Regions from separate parts of the Exiguobacterium sp. EF_C8 genome, predicted to be linked through region 1. Evidence: riboswitches for the same ligand, from Rfam matches in the RefSeq annotation. Region 1 holds a riboswitch; the other holds the start of a gene.
What was found. A riboswitch is a leader RNA that binds a small molecule or an ion and turns the genes downstream of it on or off. The one in region 1 is predicted to bind S-adenosylmethionine.

Region 1 (9,326 bases):
GCGATGAAGCAGTAGCAAGGCGATATAGGCGACAGTGACTGCAATCAGGACGGATAAAAAAAATAAACTCTTCTCATACCGAACGGCTCCACCGAACTCCATCGCCATCATGCCAAGGTAATGCATCGTAGCGATTCCGCTCCCCATCAGGGATCCTGCTAAAATGACCTTCTTTCGCGTAATCGTCGACGAGTACAACAAATGAAAGGCAATGAAAGCAGCCAAAATAGCGGGAATGACGGATAAGAACATTAAAAACCAATCATAGCGAACCGTGACGGACAGAGCGAATGCCCCCATCCCGACGAAATGCATTCCCCAGATCGATAACCCCATCGTCAACGACGAGAGGAACAAGGCACGCTTCTTTAAGGAAGTCGCTTTCGCTAGACGACGATTTAACTCCAGTGAACCATATGAGCCGAGGATGGCAACGAGCACCGATACCACGACTAATGTCACTTCGTAGTGTTTCGTTAAGATGATCCATTCATTCATTGTATGAGGTCTCTCCTTATGAAATGTCATTCTCCTAACTATCGTCTGCTCTGACTCTTTTTTTCAGTGAAATTTAGAAATTCGTTTGATTTCTTATCATTCCATCACTTTTTTACCTAATCCACTCGACATCTTACACAAAAACGGATCCGCTCGAGACGGATCCGTTAAACATCATTTTTAGAGTGCTACCGATGCGACGATTTCACCCGTCGGTTTTTCTAAATCCGGTTCGGGTTCGACCGTGATGGCGACGGCATCAACTTTTCCGTCTCCTTTAAGCGGGAAGACAGCTGCTGCCTCTCCATCTTTTTCGATGACACCGTTCGCAGTAGGTGTCTCTCCTTCGAGCGTCCACAATTGATAGAGCTGACCTTTTTGAAGCGGTGGTAAATCTTTCAGTTGAACGAGCATATACGATTTATCGTTTTGCGTGAAAATCATGCTCGATCCTTTAATGGACTCGGTACTTTCAAAGTTCCCCATCCCTTTGATCTCATCCATGGCTAACGTCTCTGGTGTATCTGTGCTCTCTTCCTGTGACAGGAAGTAGGCATTCGCACCAAGCGAGAGAATCAAGGCAGCGGCGATACTCATCAACCAACCGAGTGGCACACTCTTCTTCTTCGTTTGTTGCTGACGTGCTTGTTTAATGTCTACCGGAGTAGTCATCGGTGCTTCCTTCGGAGACGCTGCCTCTGCTGAACCAAGGACTTCTCCAAGAATTCGTGCTTTCATACCTGCAGGAACGGGTCGCTCCGGAAGCGATTCAGCGATGGGAAGCATGAGTTCTTCCATTTCTAAAAGCGCTTCACGACATTCTTCGCACGTCGCAAGATGCGCTTCGAACGCGTCGCGATCAGCTGCGGATAATGTTCCATTAAAATAATCGATTAAGTCATGACAACGTTCTTCCATCTCGTTCCCTCCCATCCATTCGTTTTCGTAATGCTTGAATCGCGCTCCTGATTCGCGTCTTGACCGTTCCAAGAGGTAAATCGAGCTGCTCTGAAATCTGTTGTTGCGTCATCCCCTGGAAGTAAACGAGTTCGATCAGCTCTTGCTGTTCTGGCTTCAATTCACTGACCGCGCCGCGTACTTCAGCAGCCGTTTCCCGCTGCATGACCGTCCGCTCGACCGGCTCGTCGTATCCACCATCCCGCTCTTCGACTTCGATCGTCGGTTGTCGTTTTTCACGACGGAGACAATCGAGTGCCGCGTTACGTGTAATCGTTAAAATCCACGATGAAAACTTTCCTTTTTGTGTATCAAAATCAACACGACCATTCCAAATCTTCATCCATACTTCCTGTATGACTTCTTCGGACAACCGGTCATTATTCGTAAAGCGATGGGCGAATGAAAACAATAACCTCTCGTACTTATCGTATAATGTCTCGAGAGCTTGCTCGTCACCGCTACGCATCAGATGATAAAGCGATTCATCGGATTGAGTGTGCATCCTTCTCCTCCTTCTGACGTCAGCCCTATCATATAGTATACGCAAGCTGACACCAAATCGTTTTCGATTTCATCCATTTTCTAAGTAAAAAACTTCACCACATCCATATTCCCTCATTCTATTAAAAGTATAGCTTAAAATTCTGCTGAATTGACAGCGATACCGTAATGGGCATAGCATAAAGATACTACATGACATCAGGTCAACGGGAATCGGAGGAATAAAGATGGATTATGATCGGAAGATGAAAAACCGTGTTAGTCGGATTGAAGGACAGCTACGAGGTATTTTACGGATGATGGAAGAAGGGCAAGATTGCCGCGATGTCATCACCCAGCTCTCCGCTGCCCGTTCTGCGATTGACCGGACGATCGGCGTCGTCGTTAGCTCGAATTTGATCGAGTGTGTCAAGGAAGCAGAACAAAACGGCGATGGACAAACAGAAGAACTCGTGAAGGAAGCGGTCAACCTACTGGTGAAAAGCCGCTGACGTCACGTTCATACCGATAGTCTGCTTTGGAAGCAGGCTATTTTTTTAACGTTTCTTTTCCCAAAGTCGTTGCGAGTGTACACCTTGACTTAGGTTTGATTGCGTATCAAAACAGGTATACTAAATTGTTATTACTTGGACAGCATGTAGAGCCGTCCGCTTAGGAGGAAGAGTACTCATGACCGTTTCCCTATTCATTGATATCACCTGCAAGACAGGTGAATCCCCTGTTTACGACGCAAAAACAAAACGCTTTTATTTCGTCGATATTCCGAATCAACTGCTCTTTTCATATGATCTTGTTACAGAAGCACTTAAACCATATACGTTGCCAAGCGCTATTACATCGATTGCCTTGACGGACGCTCCGGACTTATTGCGTGTCACATCAGCACATGGCTTTGGCACGTTCGATCTTAAGGAAGGACATCTGTCTCTCGAACATCAATTGTCATTACCGGATTCTGATCGGATGAACGATGGTAAGCTCGATCCGACCGGACAATATGTCGCTGGTAGCATTAATGAAGAAGACGGTAAAACAGCTGGACTGTTCCGTCTGCGTCATGACGGTTCCATCGATGTTTTACACGAAGACTTGACGAACTCCAATGGACTCGTCTGGTCAGAAGATGGCAAGACGCTCTATCATATCGATACACCAACGAAAAAAGTCTATGCCTTCGACTACGCTCCCGATGCCCCACTTTCGAATAAACGCGTCGCCGTTGATCTCGAAGAGGAAGAAGGATTCCCGGATGGTATGACGAAGGATGCTGAAGGTCATGCTTGGATTGCACATTACGCCGGATCATGTATCACACGTTGGAATCTTACGACGGGCGAAAAACTGGATCATGTCGACTTCCCTGTCTCGAATCCGACATGTCCGATTTTTTACGAAGATCGCTTACTCGTTACGACAGCTGCCAACGGAGATGATGCACCACATGCCGGTGCTGTCTTCGCTGTGACATTTGAATAATTAGCAAGGGAGGGATCATCTAGTAATAGATGGTGCCTCTTTTTACACATAATCCGTCTAGACGCCTATTCAAAAACAGACGATACTAAAGAAGAAGTCTATTTACTTTTTGAAGGAGTGAAGCCGATGCGTGTCACGATCATCGAACGTTTACACCAATTGCAGACGACCCCATCCTTTTTCCCGGTCAATTGCTACCTGTTTGAAGAAGCAGACAGTTTGACATTGATTGACGCCGGACTCGGAATCAACGCAAAGGCGCTTTATCACTATATTCGAAAGCAAGAAAAACCGCTCGGCGCAATTATCCTGACACACGCACATGCCGATCATGTCGGCTCGCTCGACTTCCTTGCGAATGCCTTTCCTCTCGCTCAAGTCTGCATCAGTTACCGTGATGCCGCATTGCTCAGTGGGGACGAGACGCTACGCGAAGGCGAAACGACCCCCTTAAAAGGCGGTATTCCGAAAAACATCAAAACACGTCCAGATCGATTGCTCGAAAGTGGTCAACAAGTCGGTAGCCTCAGCGTCATCGCCTCGCCAGGTCATACACCTGGTTCGATTTCTCTTTGGCATGAAGGTAGTCGGATGCTAATCGCCGGAGATGCCTTTCAGACACAAGGGGGACTCGCTGTCTCCGGTGACGTCCGTTGGCAATTTCCGTTCCCAGCACTTGCGACATGGGATCCGGACGTTGCTCTTCGCTCCGCCGATCAATTAACGGAACTGTCTCCGGATATTCTTGCCGTCGGACATGGTCCCCTCATCCTTGGACCAAGTTACGAGATGCGCCAAGCCGTCGATCGATTCACGCAAGTCTTACAGACGAAAAAATCGTCACCTTTCAAATAACACACGAAAAAACATCCGCGACGCGTTCCTGACACGTCGCGGATGTTTTTTCGTCCAGCAATTCAATTCTGTTCTGTAACAGTATATCGATATACACGTGCTTCATAAGGACGTAGTTCATCCGAGATATCTGGATAGTTCGACACAAGCAACTTATCTTGTGATAAAACGAAGGCAGTTTGCATCGGTTCGTCATGCACGTTGAGAACGATCCGCCACACTTCTCCTTCTAGTTCCCGCTCATAGATGTAGAGATACGGATCATGAAGAGCTAAGTCGCGATACGTACCATAGACCATAATTGGATGATCCTTTCGCATCTGAATCAATGCTCGGTAGAAGGCAAGTACGGATGATGGATCGGCTTCTGCTTGTGCGACGTTGATGTCCGTGTAATTCGGATTGACCGCTAACCACGGTTTCCCACTCGTAAAGCCTGCCGCGTGCGTACCGTCCCACTGCATCGGCGTGCGGGAGTTATCGCGTGCGAGTAACTGCATTGACGAGAGTACGACCTCCGGATCCTCGCCGCCAGCGACGCGCTCTTCATATCGATTGCGAAAGGCGACGTCTTGATAGAGCGACGGATCCGAGAAGCGAATCCCCGTCATCCCAATCTCTTCTCCTTGATACACGTATGGAATGCCAGGTAATGTATGCAACATCAAACCGAGTAGTTTCGCACTCTCGACTCGGTATCGTTCACTGCCGAAGCGGGTCACTTGTCGCGTATGATCGTGGTTGTTGAGAAACTGTGAATTGACGCCTAACGGATACAAGACGTCATACCATCGTTTCTGAATTTCCTTGAAACGTAAAAGATCCATCGCCTCCATGTCGTCCGCGATTTCGAAGTGAAACAGCGTTCGAAGTTCTTCACGTTCTTCACTGACATATAACAGACCGTCTTCTGGACCGACGAACGGAATCTCACCGACCGTGAACAAGTCTTTCCCGGCAAGGACGTTCGCATGCATTTCCTGAAGGAAGTCGTGCACACCTGGTTGATTCCCGAGATACGATAGATCAAACGGATTGACGACATCCTCAAGCGAACGTTTTTTGATCAAGTTGATGACGTCCATCCGGAAACCGTCAATCCCTTGAGCGATCCACCAGTTCATCATGTCGTAGATCGCTTGCCGGACAGCCGGTTGTTCCCAGTTTAAGTCCGGTTGCTCTTTCGCAAAGGAATGGAAATAATATTGTTCGCGCTCTTCACTCCACGTCCACGGGCTCGGCGCAAAGTACGACCGCCAATTGTTCGGAGGCGTCTCTTTCGTTCCATCTTTCCAGATGTACCAATCATCCTTGTCGTGGATTCGGTCCCGCGACTGACGGAACCAGTCATGCTGGTCACTCGTATGATTGACGACCAAATCAAGAATTATCTTTAAGCCGCGTGCGTGAGCCGCTGTGATCAACTCTTGTAGATCGCCCATCGTCCCCGCCTTGTCCATGATCGTGTAATAATCGGCAATATCATAGCCATTATCGATGTCTGGAGAACGGTAACATGGATTTAACCAGACGATATCGACACCAAGCGATGCGATGTAATCTAGCTTGTCGATGACACCTCGCAAATCACCGATGCCGTCCCCATTCGAATCCTTAAAACTGCGCCAATAGACTTGATAGACGACTGCTTCTTTCCAGCTAGCTCGCTTCATCTCCTCACTCCTCTCCCTACTCTCTATTCCCGCTCCACATATCTGTACCTGTTTATTGGACGATTTTTTTGAATCTCAAAAAAGTTCTTTTCTTTTGACTGAATATTCGTTATCCTTGACGACAATACTACTAAGGAGGCACACATCCATGAAACATTTCGCTCCATCCATCGCCATCGATCGGCTTCCTGCTCCCGTTTTCGCAGAACTTGCGAACCGAATCGGTGCTGTGAAAGCTGCCGGACATGATGTCATTACCCTTGGTCAAGGAACACCCGATCAAACGACGCCCGTACATATTCTCGACGCCTTGAAACAGGCGATCGATGAGCCAACAAACCTTCAATATCCACCATTTCGTGGACATGATTTTTTAAAGCAAGCCGTCGCGAGCTTTTATGCGAACGAATTCGGCGTCACGATCGATCCGGCAACCGAGGTCGCAATTCTTCTCGGTAGTAAAGCCGGAATCGTCGCCTTACCACAAACGATCGTCAATCCTGGAGAAGGTGTCATCGTCCCGGATCCGGGGTACCCGGATTACCTGTCTGGAGCAGCACTTGCTGGTGCTTACCCGATTACGCTTCCATTGCTTGAGAAAAATAACTTCCTGCCGGATTACGATTTACTTGATACGACAGATGTCGAGCGCGCCCGGATGTTGTTCCTCAATTACCCGAGTAATCCGACAGGTGCGACAGCGACAGCAGAAGCCTTCGAACAGACAGTTGCCTTCGCGGATGCCCATGATATTTGTGTCGTCCATGATTTAGCCTACGGTGGCATCAGCTTTGATGGTCCCACACGAAGCTTCTTGCAGACGGAAGGGGCGAAAGATGTCGGAATCGAGTTGTTCTCACTCTCGAAACGCTTCAACATGTCTGGCTTCCGAATCGCTTTCGCGATCGGAAATCCGTCCGTCATCTCAAGCATCGAGACGTATCAGGAACATCTCTACGTCAGTGCCTTCACACCGATCCAACATGCAGCGACCGTTGCCCTGACGAGTGACCAAACATGTGTCCGTGAGTTAAGTAGCTTATACGAAACACGACGCGATGCATTGTTCGCGAAACTCGATGCAATCGGTTGGAGCGGACCACGACCGGGCGGTTCCTTCTTCGTCTGGCTCCCCGTGCCGGAAGGATACACGTCCCAAAGCTTCACGGATCATCTGCTTGACGAAGCACACGTCGCCGTTACCCCTGGATCATTCTTCGGCGAATACGGCGAAGGCTACGTGCGGATCAGCTTAATTGCTGACGTCGAACGGCTAGAGGAGGCCGTCGACCGAATCGGAACGCTCAACCTGTTCCGGACACCCGTTGCGGAATAATTCTGAAAAAATATTTGACAGATGGGAATCATTTCCGTTAAAGTAAATCCCAACAGCATAACTACTTATCGAGAGCGACCGAGGGATTAGGCCCAACGACGTCCGGCAACCACCTATCAGGAACGGTGCCACATCCTACAGAATGGATTCATTCTGAGAGATAAGTTACGAAATCTTACACTTTCGTCGCTTTTTTCTGGTTGCTCTGCTACTAGGAAAAAGCGACTTTTTTTGTACAAGGAGATGAGCAAATGATTGAATTCAAACAGATTACGAAACGGTTCGTCCGAGACCGGACCCCGATTTTCGCATTACGGGATGTCGATTTGACGATTCAAAAAGGAGAAATCTTTGGGATCATCGGTGAATCCGGTGCCGGTAAGAGTACGTTACTTCGTCTGATCAACGGTCTCGAGCATCCGACACAAGGAACGGTCAAGGTCGACGGTGTCTCGCTCGGTGGGATGTCAAAAGCAGATTTGCGTCAACTTCGTTTGCGGACAGGAATGATCTTTCAGCATTTCCAATTGATCCAGTCGCGTAATGTCGCAGATAACATTGCTTTCGCACTGAAGGCTGCTGGCGTCAAACGAGCAGATTTTCCGGAACGGATCCGTGAACTCGTCTCACTCGTCGGACTCGAAGGATTCGAAACGAACTTCCCGAGTCAGTTGAGCGGCGGACAAAAACAGCGCGTTGGGATTGCCCGGGCACTCGCGAATGATCCAACCGTCTTGTTATGTGACGAAGCGACCTCTGCCCTTGATCCGGTCACGACGCTGCAGATTTTAGATTTGTTGAAAGATTTGAATGAACGACTCGGATTGACGATAGTCCTCATCACGCATGAGATCGATGTCGTCAAACAGATTTGCCATCGTGTCGCGGTCATGTCGCAAGGGGAAGTCGTCGAAGTCGCCTCTACATACGATTTGTTCAGTCAAGCCAAACATCCGGTGACACAACATTACGTCGACACGGCACTCCAGATCGAGCTACCGGAACGCATCTTGCAAGCGACACCGGGAAAGATCATCCGCCTGCAGTTCACGGGCGAGAAGACCGGTGAAAGTACGTTATCGGAAGCCATCCGTCGATACGATATCTCGGTCAGCATCCTGCACGGAAAAGTCGATTACATCCAAGACGTCGCTTTTGGTGTCTTAATCGTCAGCTTGACGGGATCCTCCGATCAAATCGCACCTGCCCTCGACTGGCTTGCGGCGGAACTTCATACACTCGAGGTGATTCAGGATGTGGCTTGATCGTATACAAACGATGTTACCCGAGTTGTTGAAGGCACTTGGTGAGACGGCGTGGATGGTTGGCATTTCGCTTGCCTTCGCATTGGTCGTCGGGATTCCACTCGGGATTCTCCTGTTCGTCACCGACCGCGGTTTATTCTTTCAAAACATTGCCATCCGACGTGTCCTTGACTTCGTCGTCAACATCGTCCGGTCCTTGCCGTTCATCATCTTGCTTGTTGCCCTCATTCCATTAACGAAGTTCTTGCTTGATAATACGATTGGTCCGACGGCAGCGTCCGTCAGCCTTAGTGTCGCAGCGATTCCGTTTCTCGCGCGCCTCGTCGAAACATCACTCCGTGAAATTCCACCTGGTCTGATCGAAGCAGCGGAAGCCTGCGGAGCGAAACCATTACGGATCATCGTCAGTGTCCTCTTACCGGAAGCACTCCCTGGCATCATTCAGGGCATCACATTAACGACGATCAGCTTAATCGGCTTCTCGGCGATGGCTGGTATCGTCGGCGGTGGAGGTGTCGGTGACCTCGCGATCCGTTTCGGTTACTATCGCTACGATAATCTCATCATGATCGTGACGATCGTCGTCCTCATCGTCATCGTCCAGAGCATTCAAGCACTCGGCAATCAACTAGCGCGAAAAACAGACAAGCGCTAATCATACATATAAAGGGAGAGTTGAATCATGAAAAAACGATATGCCTTTTTAGCGACAGCCTTACTCGGTGCAGGAATCCTCGCAGGATGCGGAGACAGCAGCGCTGA
Region 2 (9,326 bases), 380 kb from region 1:
TTCCGTCAACTCTGGCGCATAACGATGCCCCCGCGTATGCGAAGACGCACTCATACGACTGTAAAAGACACCTTCTGGCGGCAGTTCATCTAACGGTACGATTCCTTCATTCAAGTGCCACTGCTCGTACGGCAACTTGAGTTCTTCGAGACGTTTGATGAGATGATCCGTCCATTCTTGGTTTTCGTGGAGAATATGAATTTTTGTCATGATTATTGACCTACCTTTCGTTTCGCTTCGACCAGTGGCATTACGTCACGGGCAAAGCGTTCCATTTCTTCAAGTTGTGGTGAGAATTGTAACAAGAGCAACGTGACACCAACGGCTTCGAACGCTAGAATCCGTTCGGCAATCTGTTCTGGTGTTCCGATCAAGTTCGGTCGCAGACCACGGTTCGAGACGGAATAATCATTTCGTTCGACCTGTTGTTCGAGTTGCGATTTACTGATGAAATCTTGATAACCGGCATAACCGGCGCTGTCTTCCTTAACGTCCGTGATGCGTTGCCACTCAAGAAGCGCTTCTTCTTCCGTATCCCGACAAATGATGTAGGCAGCAAGACCGAAGCTCTCAAGCGGTGCGTGTCCCGTCGCTTCCCGGCGTACTTTCATATCATTGATTTTATGAGCTACTTCTTCAACAGTGCCTCCATGCATGACGTAGGCATCACAATGTTCGACGATCGTCCGTTTTCCGGCTTCACTCTCTCCACCAGCGTAGAGCTTAATCCCCGGACGCTGGACGGGTTTCGGATGGAGTTCTGCCTGTTCGATCGTGTAGTGATTGCCGGAGAAGCTGTACGGTGACGCATCTGCCCATAGTCCTTTCATGACCGTGACGAACTCTTCCGTTCGGGCATAGCGTTCATCGTGTGCAGTAAAAATACCGTTGTATTGTTTTGCTTCTTCTGCCCACCAGGCTGAGACGACATTGAGCGTAAATCGCCCTCCACTCAACTGATCGATGTTTGCCGCCATCTTCGCCGTCGTCGCTGGATTATGGAACCCGGAACGAACCGCTGTCATGATTTCAAGGCGTTCTGTTGTTGCAGCAATCGCCGCTGCCGTTGTCCATGCCTCAAGACTCGGTTCCTTGATGCCTTTGATATCGTTCAAGTTCAATTCCGCAATCAACGTCGTCGAGAAGCCGATGCGTTCAGCTGTTTGTGCGACTTGTTTCGCATAATCGAATGTCGCTGGCATCTGTTCATCCTCGACGTTACGTAACCATCCCCCAAAAATCGGTAACCAAAAACCATACTCCACTCCATCGTCCCCCTTATCATAAAAAAAACGCTCTTTTCGAAGTTCGAAAAGAGCGACGGTATCTTGTCCTGTCCGCTCTTATCTTCAGAAGGTATTCCTTCCTGGAAGTAGCACCTTCCGCCATAGCGGGGTTGCTGAAGTGTCTTCGGGCCAGTCCCTCGACTTCTCTAGATAAGATGTGTTGCATTCATCGTACAGAATTCATTGAACTAAAGCAACCATTAAACCGTCTTTTCCTATCGGATTTATTCCAAAGAAAAATCCCGACGTAGTGTCGGGATTCGGAATTAGTATGGTGCGACGAAATCTGATGTCTGCTCTGGCGCCTGCTCCCCACGAATACGATCGTAGAATTTGGCAAGCGTGACACTGAAGTATGGTCCGACCCATAGGACAGCAAGACCAAGCGTAACGATAACAAGCAACGCCCAACCGATAAACGATAAGAAGAGCAAGAATGCTTCCATCTTGTGTCCATCCATGAGTTGCCGTGAGCGTGTAATTGCTTCGAGAATACCGATTGACGGCTCATCCCGAAGGATGTAGTACGTCAACAAGTAAGAGAATGACTTGATGATACCAGGGATGATTAAGAGTAACGTCCAGAGCGCGATAAAGATGAACTGAACAATGGCCAGCCCCACCACTTTCAGGAACATACCATATGGCTCAAACAAATCCGTCACTTTCGTTTCTTCGCCACGAGCAATCGACATGGCAATCCATGTCCAACCGACTCCTACTGGAATCAATAAAATCGACACCAATGATACAACGAGATCTATACTACTAGACGGCTCATCGATATCCGATCCAAATAAATTAGGAACACCCTGAATAATACTAAACAGCAGAAAAGCTAGGACTGCAAATCCCCAACGACCGCTGAGCGACTCCTTCGCTGCTTTTTTTAATTGAGATGACATGAGTAAGGTCCTCCTTGAAAAATAAGTTCTCACCTTACTCTACGGCTTAAAACTTCTAATGTTTCACTCTTTTTTCAATAATTTCCCGTCTCGTCACTGGTTGAGCCAAACACGCTCAAGTTGTCGTCCACATGTTAGAACGAACGTTGAACATCGAAGCGCTCCATCACAAACGAAATGTCATGTTTTTTATCTATGTACGCTGATATATCTCCACAGCCGGATCCCGTTGCTTGTATTTCGCGACGATGACGATCAGGACCGTGATGATCACAAGCAGGAACCAAGAAGACAACTTTCCGAGATCAACGACTTCCCATCCTCTTTCCTGATGCGGATAGACCCACCCTTTAAAGAACGTCACGATATTCTCAGCGATCCAAATAAAGAACGCGATCAGTAAAAAAGACAGGACGAGCGGCATCCGGTAGATCGTCTGCTCGATCGTAAAATGAACCCATGACTTATAGAAGACAAGGACGACGAGGACCATCAATAGCCAGCGTGCATCGAAGATCCAGTGGTGGGTGAAGAAGTTGAGATAGACGAGACTGCCTACGCTGATCGCAAGCCAAGGTGGTGGGAATGCTGTGAAGCGTAAATGAAATCTTCGGAACGCTTGACAGACATAACTTGCGACACTTGCATACATGAATCCTGCATACAAAGGAACACCAGCCACTTTCGTTAGAGCCTGTTCCGGATAACTCCAAGACCCAACGTTCACTTTGAACAGTTCAAGTGCTAGACCAATCACGTGAAAGAGTAAGATCAGTTTGAACTCTTCCAGCGTTTCATAACGCGTGACAAGTAAGACGATTTGGACGAGAAGACACCATAGCAACAGGAGATCGTATCGAGCGACCGGTTCAGCAGGAAGATAACGTGAAAGAGCAAGCGCTGCGAAAATCATGACGGGAAAGACGCAACAGACGGCTTCTATGTATGTAAAACGAATCAGGTGTCGGATCGCTTTCATCCTGTCATCTCCTTTTTTCTTCAGTATACGTTTCTCTTTCGACCTTCCCCTCCTTCTTAAGATGGAAAAAACGGAAAATTTCGTCTTTCTTCTTCTACTTTCCTCATGATACAGTTAACGAATCAATTATTTTTAAGAAATGAGGTGTTAGACATGACGCGTCATCGTGCTTCCTGGTTATTACGCGCTACGTTAAAGTGGGGACTCTTCCTACTCGGTTTATTTTTACTCGCTCTCGGCTCATCGATGATGATCACGGCTGAACTCGGTGTCTCGACGTGGGATGTATTGCATCTCGGTCTCCAAAAGAAAACACCACTGTCCGTCGGAACGATTATTTTGCTCGTTGGTCTATTACTCGTGTTCGTTAAGTACACATTAGACCGCGTCACACCACAAATTGGAACACTCGTCAACGCGATTTTCGTCGGTGTCTTCATGAATCTTGTCCTTAATTCTCATCTCTTACCCTCTTTTGAGTCGATCTGGTTGAATACGATCTGGTTGATTTTCGGCATCTTCATCATCGGCATGGGGGCAGGTCTTTATGTTGCTGTCGGATATGGAGCCGGTCCACGCGATGGGTTGACGCTGACACTTGCAGAGCGATTTGGAACGTCGATTCGTCTGATGCGGACGATCATGGAGGTCACGGCATGCGGCATTGGCTGGTTGCTCGGTGGTCCTGTTTTCTTCGGTACAATCCTCTCGATTTTCTTAATCGGACCATTCCTACAATTTTGGTTGTTCTATTTCCGTCGGATCATTGCAGCGATCGATGCAAAAGGAATTCCAGCGTCTAAACGCCAAATTAGCTAAGTCGCCTGACTCGATATCATTCCGCGTGAATGATATCTCTTTTTATGTTAAAAGCAAATAAGTTGCGCCATCAAATTAAACACGTTATATTCGTTTACATATCAATCTTTGATACGTCAAAGGTTTCTTCGAACGAAGGGAAGGATGTGATGGATTGAGTATCTCCTGCACTGAAAAAGGACGGTTGATCTATGCACTCGTTTCTGTCAATAAGACGATTGCTCAAAAATTCGATCTCTGTACGGATGGTTTTAGTCAGACTCGAATGGATCTACTCGCTCAACTACAAGTCGATCAAACGATTAGCCAAAAAGAGTTACAAAAACGCGTTAATGTGGATCATGCGGCAGTGACCCGTCATCTCAAGCACCTGGAATCGACCGGGATGATTGCTCGCGAGCGTTCAGCTGCTGACAATCGGGTGATTCTTGTTTCTTTAACGGAACAAGGGGCGACGCGCATCGCTCAATTACGCGAACAAAAAGATGAGTTTCTCGAGGATCTACTCGAAGGATTCTCTGCTGAAGAACAACGGACGTTAGCTGAGATGATTCAGCGCATCGAAGCAAACGCTGACGCATTACCTAAACTAAAAGAGGAGTCGATTTAATATGGCAACGCAAACTCAAACAGACTTCATGGAAATCGTTAAAGGACGTCGCTCGATTCGTAACTACGACACGAACGTAAAAATTTCAAAAGAAGAAATGACACAAATCCTTGAAGAAGCAACACTTGCACCATCTTCCGTCAACATGCAACCATGGCGTTTCCTCGTCATCGATAGCGAAGAAGGAAAAGCAACACTTGCACCACTCGCGAAATTCAACCAAGTCCAAGTCGAGACATCTTCTGCTGTCATCGCTGTCTTCGGTGACATGAACGCAGTCGATCAACTCGAAAACATCTACGACACAGCTGTTGCGAAAGGGCTCATGCCACAAGAAGTACGCGATCGCCAAGTACCTGCAATCCAAGGCATGTACAGCAGTATCTCAGCAAACGATTTGAAAGATAGCATCATGATCGACTCAGGTCTCGTTTCGATGCAATTGATGCTCGTCGCTCGTGCGCACGGATATGATACGAACCCAATCGGTGGTTACGAAAAAGATCAAATCGCAGAAGCATTCGGTCTTGAAAAAGAGCGTTACCTCCCAGTCATGTTGCTTTCAATCGGTAAAGCAGTAGATGCAGGATACCCATCGGTTCGCCTACCGATCAACGACATCGCAGACTGGAAATAAGTTTTTCACACCACAAAAAAGAAAAAACATACACAAGGGAGATTGAATAATTATGACTACTCAAACAACAACGGACTTCATGGAAATCGTTAAAGGACGTCGCTCGATTCGTAACTACGACACGAACGTAAAAATTTCAAAAGAAGAAATGACACAAATCCTTGAAGAAGCAACACTTGCACCTTCTTCTGTCAACATGCAACCATGGCGTTTCCTCGTCATCGATAGCGAAGAAGGAAAAGCAACACTTGCACCACTCGCGAAATTCAACCAAGTCCAAGTCGAGACATCTTCTGCTGTCATCGCTGTCTTCGGTGACATGAACGCGGTCGATAGCATCGAGACAATCTACGATATGGCTGTTGAAAAAGGTCTCATGCCACAAGAAGTACGCGATCGCCAAGTACCAGCCATCAAAGGTTTCTACCGTCCAGAAGACGTTGAAACATTACGTGACAGCATCTTGATCGACTCAGGTCTCGTTTCGATGCAATTGATGCTCGTCGCTCGTGCGCACGGTTACGACACAAACCCAATCGGCGGTTACGAAAAAGATCAAATCGCGGAAGCATTCGGTCTTGAAAAAGAGCGTTACCTCCCAGTCATGTTGCTTTCAATCGGTAAAGCAGTAGATGCAGGATACCCATCGGTTCGTCTACCAATCGCTGACATCGCAGAATGGAAATAAGCGATCTCACTCAGTCCGGATTCCTTTTATAGGAATCCGGCTTTTTTGTATACTCAGAGAAAAGGAGGCGTCTGTAATGTATGATGTGACGATTATCGGAGCCGGTGTAGCGGGAATCTTCCTTGCTCATCAGCTCGTTGAAGATGGGCAATGCGTCTTACTGCTCGATGCCGGAAAACCAATCCGCAAGCGAACAGTAGAAGATGCGTATCTTGGATTTGCAGGGCTTGGAAAATCAGAAGGAAAATTCAATTATGCGATGGGATTCGGCGGAGAGCTCGTCTCAAAAATCGGTGAAGAGACGACACGACGACTGTTCCAAGAAGTCGATAATCTTTTATGTACATACGGTGCCGATATGATCGAGACCTACTCGACGCATTCACCTGCTGTCGCAATTCGCGCCCGTCGTGCTGGTCTCCATACGGTCGAGACGACCGTCCGTCATTTAGGCACAGCACGGACAGTTGGCGTCTTCACGGCGTTTGAGGATGCTTTATTGCCACGACTCGATGCTCGTTTCGAAACGACGATCGAACAGATCACGAAGTCGGAGGCGTTTACGATTAAAACAGCGGACGAAACCTTCGTAAGTCGACGGATCGTGTTCGCGACAGGTCGTTCCGGTGCAGACTTTACGTTGCAACAGTTAGCGACGCTTGGTGTCATCCCACAGCGGACCCGACTTGATCTCGGAGTGCGGGTCGAGACGGATGAGGCACTATTTCGAACATTACTACAGGAGACGTTCGAGACAAAGCTCGGTTACGACTCACCTTATGGTAAAGCCGTCACCTATTGCATGAATCCACGCGGACGGATCATCCGCAAATATCAAGAAGGACTCGTCATGCCGGACGGTCAAAACGTCCATGAGACGGCAGATGGATCAACGAATTTGAACTTTACACTGTTTCTCCCGCGTTATTTTTCGACGTTAGCACAAGCCAATGCATACGCCACACGCGTTATCGGAGGAATCAATCAAGGACAGGATCGCATCGTTGTCCAGCGCCTCAGTGACTTTCGAAAATCGCGAGCGACAACAACGGATCAATTGCTTCATAACGGAATCATCCCTTCGTTAGCTGCTTCCCCTGGAGATTTACACGCGGAAGTACCTGTGGAAGACCTCCTCGTCTTGGAAGGTTTTTTAAAACGCCTCGAGCGACTCCTTGAGACGGAACTTCCAGCAGATACGTTACTTTATGGACTAGATGGTAAGTTTTACGCACCGATGCTTGAGACGTCAGAAACATTTGAGACGACATGCTCCGGTGTCTATGCGATCGGTGATTGCTCTGGTGCAACGCACTCTCTTGCCCAAGCAGCCGCTAGCGGACTTCATCTCGGACATGCTTTGACGAAAACAAGCCGGTCCCTCTTCGCCTAAGCGGAGATGGACCGGCTTGTTTTACTTCTTGAATGCTTCATACACCTTCAATTGTTTCCCTTTGACTTTCGTCGTCTTCATCGCTCGTAAGACAAGCGGACCTTTGCCGTTCAGGATATCGACATACGTCAACGTATCCTGAATCGAGATAATCCCGATATCGTCTGCTGTGACGCCTTCAATCTTCGCGATCGTTCCAACGAAGTCGACGGCACGAAGTTTCTTTTTCTTTCCGCCGTTAAAGAACAACTTCATGATGTCGGCATCGAGCTGTTCCGTTTTCGACGAACGCGTATCTGCCGTCGCCATTTTCTCTTCGAACGCATCCGCTGTCCGCATCAAGTCCTTTTCCGTCGGTGCTTGGCGGCGTGTCAGCTTCCCGTGATATTGCTCGATTTCCTTCAGGCGACGTTCGTCTGCTGGTGTGACGAGACTAATTGCTTGTCCAGTTGCTCCTGCACGACCCGTCCGACCGGTCCGGTGAACGTAGCTTTCTCGTTCGACAGGGAGATCATACTGGATGACATGCGTGATGTTCTCGATATCGATACCGCGTGCTGCGACGTCTGTTGCAACGAGAATCCGGAATTTACCGGCACGGAACGCCTTCATCGCATCAAGTCGATCGTCTTGTTCCATTCCTCCGTGAATCGCTTCAACCGGATAGTCATGTGCACGGAGACCATTTGCAACGAAATCGACATGTTCTTTCGTCCGACAGAAAATCATACAGCGATCCGGGTTTTCAGCGACGAGGACATCTTTTAGAATCGCGAATTTCGTCTTATCCGTCACCGGAATATAACTATGCGTAATCGTTGAGACGACGGTTTCACCCGCTTCGATTCGTTTCGGTGCATCCATGTAACGATTGCTCAACTGTGCGATATCTTCCGGGAAGGTCGCAGAGAATAAGAGTGTCATCCGATCTTTTGGTAACTCGGACAAGATGGCGTCGACTTGATCGAGGAAGCCCATATTCAGCATTTCATCGGCTTCATCCAAGACGACATAACGGATTTTCTCAAGCGATAGCGTGCCCCGCTCGATATGATCGCGTACACGTCCCGGTGTACCGACGACGACGTGTGTCTTTTGTTTGAGTTCCGTGACTTGTCCACGGAACGGTTGCTTGCCGAAGACGGCCGTCGCTTTGATCCGCTTATAGCGTCCGATGTTCATGATGTCTTCTTTGACCTGCAAAGCAAGCTCACGTGTTGGCGTCAAGACTAAGACTTGTGGTTTGTTTTCTTCCCATTCGACGAGTTCACAAAGGGGGATTGCGAAGGAAGCCGTCTTCCCACTTCCTGTGCGTGATTTGACGATGACGTCTTTTCCGGATAATACGACGGGAATGACCGATTGCTGGACTTCGGTTGGTGCCGTGTATCCGAGTTGCTCGATCGAGTCGAGAATCGGTGTGCTTAAGTTAAAATCATTGAATCGTATACGTGTCATAGGATGTCCTCATTTCTTATCGTAAAAAAAGCTTCCCACCGAAACGATGAGAAGCCCAACGAATTATTTGGATGCTACTTTATCTTTTTTGATTTGCTTACTACGTAATTGACCACACGCAGCATCGATATCTGTTCCGTGCTCAAGACGAACACCACAGTTCAAGCCGTTCTTCTTCAACGTATCGTAGAACGTCGTGATATCTTCAGACGTACTGCGTTGATATTGACCGTGCTCATCGACTGGGTTGTACGGAATCAAGTTGACATACGTCAGGTGACGTTTGTCTTCAAACAATTTCGCGAGTTCGACCGCGTGTTCTTTTTGGTCGTTGACGCCACGAAGCAAGATATACTCGATCGTGATTTTACGGTTCGTTGTTTGAACGTAATAATCGATTGCTGGCATCAATTTCTCAAGCGGAATCGCCCGGTTGATTTTCATGATTTGCGTACGCAATTCATTGTTTGGTGCGTGAAGCGAGATAGCTAAGTTGACTTGGAGTTTTAAGTCAGCGAACTTGTAGATCTTGTCTGCCAAACCACTTGTTG

Region 2: linked by a shared signal. The riboswitch ahead of ACY2IG_RS16185 (LLM class flavin-dependent oxidoreductase) and the one ahead of ACY2IG_RS14235 (methionine ABC transporter ATP-binding protein) in region 1 are both predicted to bind S-adenosylmethionine.

Annotation. Positions count from the first base shown of each region.
Region 1 is NZ_CM143264.1:2,684,338-2,693,663, forward strand. It holds gene ACY2IG_RS14195 (bifunctional diguanylate cyclase/phosphodiesterase) at 1-498, opposite strand, end outside; gene ACY2IG_RS14200 (anti-sigma factor) at 679-1,416, opposite strand; gene ACY2IG_RS14205 (RNA polymerase sigma factor) at 1,397-1,960, opposite strand; gene ACY2IG_RS14210 (metal-sensitive transcriptional regulator) at 2,187-2,450, shown strand; gene ACY2IG_RS14215 (SMP-30/gluconolactonase/LRE family protein) at 2,629-3,435, shown strand; gene ACY2IG_RS14220 (MBL fold metallo-hydrolase) at 3,562-4,290, shown strand; gene ACY2IG_RS14225 (alpha-glucosidase) at 4,353-5,963, opposite strand; gene ACY2IG_RS14230 (aminotransferase class I/II-fold pyridoxal phosphate-dependent enzyme) at 6,112-7,299, shown strand; SAM riboswitch class I at 7,362-7,466, shown strand; gene ACY2IG_RS14235 (methionine ABC transporter ATP-binding protein) at 7,551-8,564, shown strand; gene ACY2IG_RS14240 (methionine ABC transporter permease) at 8,554-9,219, shown strand; gene ACY2IG_RS14245 (MetQ/NlpA family ABC transporter substrate-binding protein) at 9,247-9,326, shown strand, end outside.
Region 2 is NZ_CM143264.1:3,066,443-3,075,768, forward strand. It holds gene ACY2IG_RS16180 (ATP-grasp domain-containing protein) at 1-210, opposite strand, end outside; gene ACY2IG_RS16185 (LLM class flavin-dependent oxidoreductase) at 213-1,265, opposite strand; SAM riboswitch class I at 1,341-1,443, opposite strand; gene ACY2IG_RS16190 (DUF975 family protein) at 1,553-2,191, opposite strand; gene ACY2IG_RS16195 (DUF817 domain-containing protein) at 2,385-3,170, opposite strand; gene ACY2IG_RS16200 (YczE/YyaS/YitT family protein) at 3,324-3,989, shown strand; gene ACY2IG_RS16205 (MarR family winged helix-turn-helix transcriptional regulator) at 4,144-4,599, shown strand; gene ACY2IG_RS16210 (nitroreductase family protein) at 4,601-5,236, shown strand; gene ACY2IG_RS16215 (nitroreductase family protein) at 5,289-5,924, shown strand; gene ACY2IG_RS16220 (NAD(P)/FAD-dependent oxidoreductase) at 6,001-7,317, shown strand; gene ACY2IG_RS16225 (DEAD/DEAH box helicase) at 7,339-8,775, opposite strand; gene rlmN (dual-specificity RNA methyltransferase RlmN) at 8,839-9,326, opposite strand, start outside.